3 regions of the Ferrimonas gelatinilytica genome follow, and region 1 is predicted to be linked to each of the others. Evidence: predicted binding sites of a transcription regulator. Region 1 holds the regulator's gene; each other region holds the start of a gene.
The links. The regulator sigma-54, encoded in region 1, starts transcription at its own class of promoters, with help from an activator protein. The targets are predictions, from matches to a motif close to GTTGGCACGNNNNTNGNNT.

Region 1 (2,269 bases):
TCAAACAGTTCATGTTGGGGGAGATCCGGGCACTGGCGAGCAGCCAAATCACTGATCATCTCCAGTGCCCGTTTCTTGCTAAGGCCGGGCGCAGCACAGTGGGTGCGCTCCGGCGTCAGGAGTTGCGTGATTTCCATTAGTGTCTGGAAATTTTCTCTTTGTGCTTAATCACTTGGCGGTCAAGCTTATCCACCAGACCATCGATGGCCGCGTACATGTTTTCGTGCTCATGGGTGGCAAACACCTCCCCACCGTTGACATGGAGCTTGGCTTCGGCGATCTGCTGCAGCTTCTGTACATTCAGGATCACGTGGACATTGTTGATGTGATCAAAATGCCGTTCTAGTCGCTCAAACTTTTCATGCACATAGTTTCTCAAGGCGTCGGTCAGTTCGATGTGGTGCCCGGTAAGATTGATCTGCATAAGTAAGCCTCCATTGCGCTCTGTTACAGTACTTTGCGCTGGTTTGACGGGGGGATGGAGAGGGCTTCCCGGTATTTGGCGATGGTTCGCCGTGCTACCTGGATCCCCTGCTCCGCGAGAAGCTGAGCCATCTTGCTGTCGCTGAGGGGCTTTTTGGGACTCTCGGCGGCCACCAGTTTTTTGATCAGTGCGCGGATGGCGGTGGAGGAACACTCACCGCCACTGTCCGTACTGACGTGACTGGAGAAAAAGTATTTCAGTTCGTACACCCCTCGAGGGGTATGCATGAATTTCTGTGTAGTGACCCGGGAGATGGTGGACTCGTGCATCTCCACCGCTTCGGCGACGTCATTGAGGACCATGGGCTTCATCGCTTCGTCACCATACTCAAGAAATCCTTGCTGAAACTGGACGATGCAGTTCGCCACCTTCATTAATGTCTCATTGCGGCTCTCCAGGCTCTTGATGAACCACTTGGCATCCTGCAAGTGACCGCGAACAAACTGACTGTCGCCATTGTTTCTGGCCCCTTTTGAGAGGGCGGCGTACTGTTCGTTGATACGGATCTTTGGGACCGAATCCGGGTTGAGTTCCACCACCCAGCGTCCCTGTTTCTTGCTAACGGAAACGTCCGGTATCACATACTCGCTCGCGCTGGCGGAGATCGCGCTGCCTGGACGGGGGTTGAGAGATTGGATCAGTTCCATGGCGGCCCTTAACTCATCTTCTTTGAGTTTAGTGCGCCGCAGGAGGGTTCGAAAGTCGCGGTTGCCCAGCAGGTCCATATGGTCGTTGAGCAGGCTGATCGCTTCGCTGCGCCAGGGGGTTTTGGGATCGAACTGGGCCAACTGGACCAGCAGGCACTCTGCCGGATCCCGCGCGCCACAGCCGATAGGATCGAACTGCTGGACACGCTTGAGTACCGCCACGACCTCGTCCAGGTCGATATCATCCAGGCCCTGCGCTTCTTGCACCTCTTCGATATCAACAGTGAGATAGCCATGCTCGTCAATGGCGTCGATGATGGTGGTGGCGATGGCACGATCCCGATCAGTCATCGGGGTGAGCTCCATCTGCCAGAGCAGATGGCTGTGCAGGTCTTCGTGGGTTTCCCCCTGGTAGAGATTCTCATCGTCGTCGCGCACCGGCCCGGCGGGGGCGGCAGGCGCGGCACTGTAGACATCGTCCCAGGTGCTGTCCAGCGGCAGGTCATCGGTCATCTCGGTTTGGCTCATCGCCTCGCCGGTTTCCATTTCCGAGCGCTCCTTCGGGGCAGCTTCCGGCACCTCCGCATCCTGACCTTCAAACTCATCAACCTGCTCCAGCAGGGGATTGGCCTCAAGTGCTTCCTGGATCTCCTGTTGCAGATCCAGCGTCGACAGCTGCAGCAGGCGTATCGCCTGCTGCAATTGGGGCGTCATGGTCAGGTGTTGCCCCAGCTTCAGCTGCAGTGACGTCTTCATCGAGGTAATGCCCAATCCTTGTGTCGTAAGTCCCGCTTTAGCCGGACGGTCAGAGCTTGAACTGGTCGCCGAGGTACACCGAGCGAACCAGTTTGTTGTTGAGCACCGCTTCCGGTGCGCCCTGTGCGATCATCTCCCCGTGGCTGACGATGTAAGCGTATTCGCACACATCCAGAGTTTCGCGCACATTGTGGTCGGTGATCAAGACACCTAGGCCCCGCTCCTTGAGGTGTTCGATGATCTTCTTGATATCGATAACCGAGATAGGGTCTACCCCGGCAAAGGGCTCATCGAGAAGGATAAACTTGGGGTCCGCTGCTAGGGCTCGGGCGATCTCCACCCGACGACGCTCACCACCGGACAGGCTCATGCCGAGGCTGTC
Region 2 (2,269 bases), on a different contig from region 1:
CTCCTGGCGCTTGTCCGCTGCCACATCGGGACGCATAAAGGCCGCGAAGCTGCCGCCCTCTTCAATCTCTTCGGGGTCTGGCAGTGGTGCCTCGGGCTCCTCCTGTACCTCCGCGGCTTGGTCCGACTCTACGGCTTCAACCGCCTCTCCAGGCATCGCCGACGATTCGAGCTCCTCCGCTTCCTCTCGAGCCTGCTTCGCCTCCTCCTCGGCAACCGCCGCCCGGCGGCGCTGCCAGCGATCCAGAAATCCGCTCATGCCTTACCCCCTTTGGGCTTCATCTCGTCACGAACATCAATGTGCCGGCGCCGATGGGCCGTGATCGGCTGCTCGCCGTGGCGCGTCAGGAACGATTCCAGCCAGCAGCCGATGGCATCCGGAATGGGACAGGTCAACACCGGCGTGTCGCCCTCCAGAGCACCGGCCGCCACATTCTGGTTGGCAGTTATCTGCATCGGGATCGGGACGCCATCTCCCTTGTCATCACAGATGATGAAAAGCTTCGGATTGGGCAGATCCAGGTTAAGGCGGTAGTTGGCGCGCTCATCGAGAAACAGCTCCATCATCACCCGATACGCCCCTTCCGGCTTCTCCCCTCGTGCGGGGAGCAGTTGATCGACTTCCCAGCGTACCTGGCTCCAGCGGCCAACCTGAACGTGCTGAGATTTGAGCGTGACATCCAGTTGCCACAGAGATTCGCTATGTTGCATCGATCACCCGATATTCGGCTTCAGTAACTAACAGGGTATATGCAAAAATCGTTCCAACAATAGATAGCCTACTTTACCGGAGGATGGTCACACTATTTGGCAAGCTCTGGACATTCTGTCTGTTTTCACCAGACAACTTGGGGCGCTTCATCTCCTGAAGTGTGACCGCCAGCATGTTGTGACTCTGTCGAGTGATGGAACATATATTGCATCGCTCGTTTCTCACCGTTTCCCATGAGCCAGAAGATCACCACCATGAGCCCAGTGACCCACCGTCCCCGACTCTCCCAAACCCACACCGAAGCGCCTCTGACCCTGGCGGTGACCGCCGTCGATGAGCATGGCCAGGTCCAGGATAAGATGATCGCTTGTGAGCGCCCGCTCACCCTCTACCTGAACTGGCAACCCATAGTCACCCTGATGACCCTGGGTGCCCGGCCACAGGCACTGGCCCTGGGTTATCTGAAAAACCAGGGCTTTATCAGTGATATCGAGCAGGTTGAGTCCGTCATCGTGGACTGGGAGGTGCACTCCGCCGCGGTCATCACTCGCGAGGACACCACCCATGTGCGGGACAAACTGGCGGAGAAAACCGTCACCAGCGGCTGCGGCCAGGGCACGGTATATGGCAACTTTACTGCCGGTCTCGACCAGATCCGGTTGACCAAGCCGCACCTGAGCCAGAGCGGGATCTACGCCCTGCTAAAAAACCTCGGACAATACAATGACACCTACAAGAATGCCGGTGCCGTCCATGGCTGCGGGATCTGCCAGGACGACCAGATCCTTAGCTTTGTCGAGGATGTCGGTCGCCATAACGCAGTGGATACCTTAGCCGGGGATATGTGGCTGGATGGGCTGAAGGGCGACGACAAGATCTTCTACACCACCGGGCGACTCACCTCGGAGATGGTGATCAAGGTAGCGAAAATGGGGATCCCGGTCCTGCTCTCCCGGTCCGGGATCACCGAGATGGGCCTGAGCCTGGCTCAGCAGTTGGGAATCACCATGATCGCCCGTGCCAAGGGTCGCCACTTTCTTATCTACCACGGCGCCGACACCGTCGAATTTGATGGGGGCCAGGCATGAACGACCCTGTCGACAACCCCTTTTTGAATGCCCGACAGGTGGCGGATTATCTGGACCTGAACGAGAAGAAAGTCTATGCAATGGCCAACGAGCGACAGCTCCCGGGCACCAAGATCACGGGTAAATGGCTGTTTCCCAAATCCCTCATCGATCGATGGGTGATCGACTCCTGCCACAGCGGCATGCTGTCCGACCGCTTGATTATTACCGGTTCGGACGACCCCTTGCTGCACTGGGCGGTAGGTCGGGTCGGTCAGGAGCTTGGGGCCGCAGGCTTGGTCAACTACTCCCCGACTGACAGCCGGCTTGGCCTCTCTCACCTGTCCCAGGGTTACACCGACATCTGCTGCATTCACTGGGGCAGCGCGGCGGAGCGCGACCTGCGTCATCCGGCCCTGCTCAGTCGCTACCCGGCCCACAAGCAGTGGGCTCTGGTCCACGCCGCGTGCAGAGAGTTTGGTTTATTGATG
Region 3 (2,269 bases), on a different contig from region 1:
AGTCTGTACGCTGGCAATGGCCTGATCCAGGTCCTTGAGCAGCCCTTCTCCGTGGCTGTAGAGCAACTCTCCGCTCTCGGTCAGGCTCAAAGAGCGTGTGGTTCGCTGAACCAGTTGAACCCCAAGATGCTGCTCCAGCTGACTGATCTGACTGCTGACTTTGGATTTGGAGATCCCAAGCTTGCGCGCTGCCGCTGAGAACCCCTGGGCCCGCACCACATGGGTAAAAATAACAATAGGTTCTAACAATTCACGCATTCACGACGGTTCCTCTTTGCCCCAAACATTATTGAACCCCGACGGGCCAGAAAAGAAAAGCGGCGGTGTTGAACACCGCCGCCCACTCCACACTGTAGCGAACCGACTGTAATCAGGGGCCAGAAAACTTAGCGGATCCAGGCCAATGAGGGGTCACCCTGGACAATCACATCGATGCCATTGAGCTCTGGGATCAGGCGCTGCACCTCACCCTCAATCTGGTCAACGGCGATCCAGTCCTGACACATCGCCTCTGCCTTGCGTTCGATCTCCTCGGACTGCGCTTCGACGCGGGCTTCCAAGCGCTCGCCCATCTGCTCCATGGAGCGGCCAAATTTCTCCATCTTTTCCTCGAAGCTGCCCGCTTCGCCGTCCGCCAGCGCCTGGCCCATCATCACCATGACGCTACCCACCGATGCCGTGATCGCCTGCTCGAGTTGCTCGGAAACCGCGTCGTCGATCTCGGACTCGAGATTATTCATCGTCTCGCCACTGAGTTTGTAGCTGCCGGACCCTGTCACCAGCGATCCCTGAACCCGCTGACGAACCCCCTCCATCAACCCCGTCAGGCTATCCGCTTCCACCCCCAAGGCGCCAAGTTCGGTCACCACCTCATCGACAGCCACCGTGGCCAATCCCAGGGCTTCATCCACTACGCCCACCAACGCCTTGGCGTTGACCAGCAGCTGGCTTTGATAAAGCGCCAAGGCATCATGCTGGACCGGTGTCAGTGGGACCTCTTCGTCACCAAGCCAGAGGCGTCCCTGCTCGAAGCGATAAAGGATTTTCTTGTTTTCGCTCACCAGCAAACGCTCCGAATCCACCTCCAACGTGTGCTGGAAACTCAGGTCACACTGGACACCATTGAACTGCAGATCGTTGGCAAACGCCGTAAACGAACCAAACAGCGCTGCAACACAAAAAGCAAAACGTAACATGATGAATATCCTTAAAAGCAATCTTAGGTGCTCCTGCCCCATACAGGCCCGGTGCCCACGAAATTAACGGCCGTTGCGAGATAATCTGCAAACAAATTTCATGCCAGGTCATCACGATGAACTGCAGGGCCCATTAGCCCTCGCTTCCTATGAACAATGGCAGGTTGACGATAATGCGCAATTTCGTTGAGTTCGCCAAATGTTAGGCAAACTTCACAGACGCCCATGACGGCCTATGGTCTCAACGACGAACAAGAGGGGCCGCATAATCGCGGCCCCCTCTTTTTACAACCGTGAGATTTAAAAGCGCGGGTCAGAAAATAGAGCGGCCCAGGCGCTTGCTCAACATCTCAAGCATCGCCACTCCGGCCACCGAATTACCACTGGGGTCCAGCTCCGGAGACCACACCGCCACACTCATCTGCCCCGGCACCACGGCCACAATGCCTCCGCCAACGCCACTTTTGCCCGGCATTCCAACCCGGTAAGCAAACTCACCAGAGCCGTCATAAAGGCCACAGGTGGCCAGCAGGGCATTCACCTGGCGGTTCTGCTTTTCCGAAAGTCGGTTCTGATGGTCCAATCCGCTGCCCTTGTTGCTGAGGAAGAAGAACGCCCGAGCCAGATCGGCGCAGCTCATTCGGATTGCGCAGTGACTGAAGTAGGTTCGCAGTACCGCATCCACATCGTTATCGAAGTTTCCAAACGACTTCATCAGGTAAGCAATCGCGGCGTTGCGGGCAGAGTGCTGGTACTCCGATGCGGCAACCAACTTGTCGGAAACAATATGGGGATTGCCGGACAGCTCCCGGACCATCTCCAGCATCCGCTGCTTAGGCGCACTGAGGCGGGACTGCAGCATATCGGTGATCACTAGGGCACCGGCATTGATAAAGGGATTTCGGGGTTTGCCGCGCTCAAACTCCAGCTGGACCAGCGAGTTAAATGGGTTTCCCGAAGGCTCCTTGCCTACCCGGCTCCACAGCTCCTGCTCGTCATACAGTCCCATTGCCAGCACCAGGGCAAACACTTTGGAGATGCTCTGGATGGAAAAGGCCTCCTCGAAGTCTCCC

Region 2: a site for sigma-54 is predicted at 904-922, ahead of ABD997_RS01535 (formate dehydrogenase accessory sulfurtransferase FdhD). Genes of this name have one in related genera too.
Region 3: a site for sigma-54 is predicted at 1,286-1,304, ahead of ABD997_RS07385 (DUF2884 family protein). Genes of this name have one in related genera too.

Annotation. Positions count from the first base shown of each region.
Region 1 is NZ_BAABLF010000029.1:54,897-57,165, reverse strand. It holds gene ptsN (PTS IIA-like nitrogen regulatory protein PtsN) at 1-137, opposite strand, end outside; gene hpf (ribosome hibernation promoting factor) at 137-424, opposite strand; gene ABD997_RS14040 (RNA polymerase factor sigma-54) at 448-1,887, opposite strand; gene lptB (LPS export ABC transporter ATP-binding protein) at 1,937-2,269, opposite strand, start outside.
Region 2 is NZ_BAABLF010000004.1:26,029-28,297, forward strand. It holds gene ABD997_RS01525 (DUF3306 domain-containing protein) at 1-258, opposite strand, end outside; gene ABD997_RS01530 (DUF3305 domain-containing protein) at 255-710, opposite strand; gene ABD997_RS01535 (formate dehydrogenase accessory sulfurtransferase FdhD) at 966-1,799, shown strand; gene ABD997_RS01540 (substrate-binding domain-containing protein) at 1,796-2,269, shown strand, end outside.
Region 3 is NZ_BAABLF010000008.1:31,836-34,104, forward strand. It holds gene ABD997_RS07380 (LysR family transcriptional regulator) at 1-258, opposite strand, end outside; gene ABD997_RS07385 (DUF2884 family protein) at 387-1,196, opposite strand; gene glsB (glutaminase B) at 1,510-2,269, opposite strand, start outside.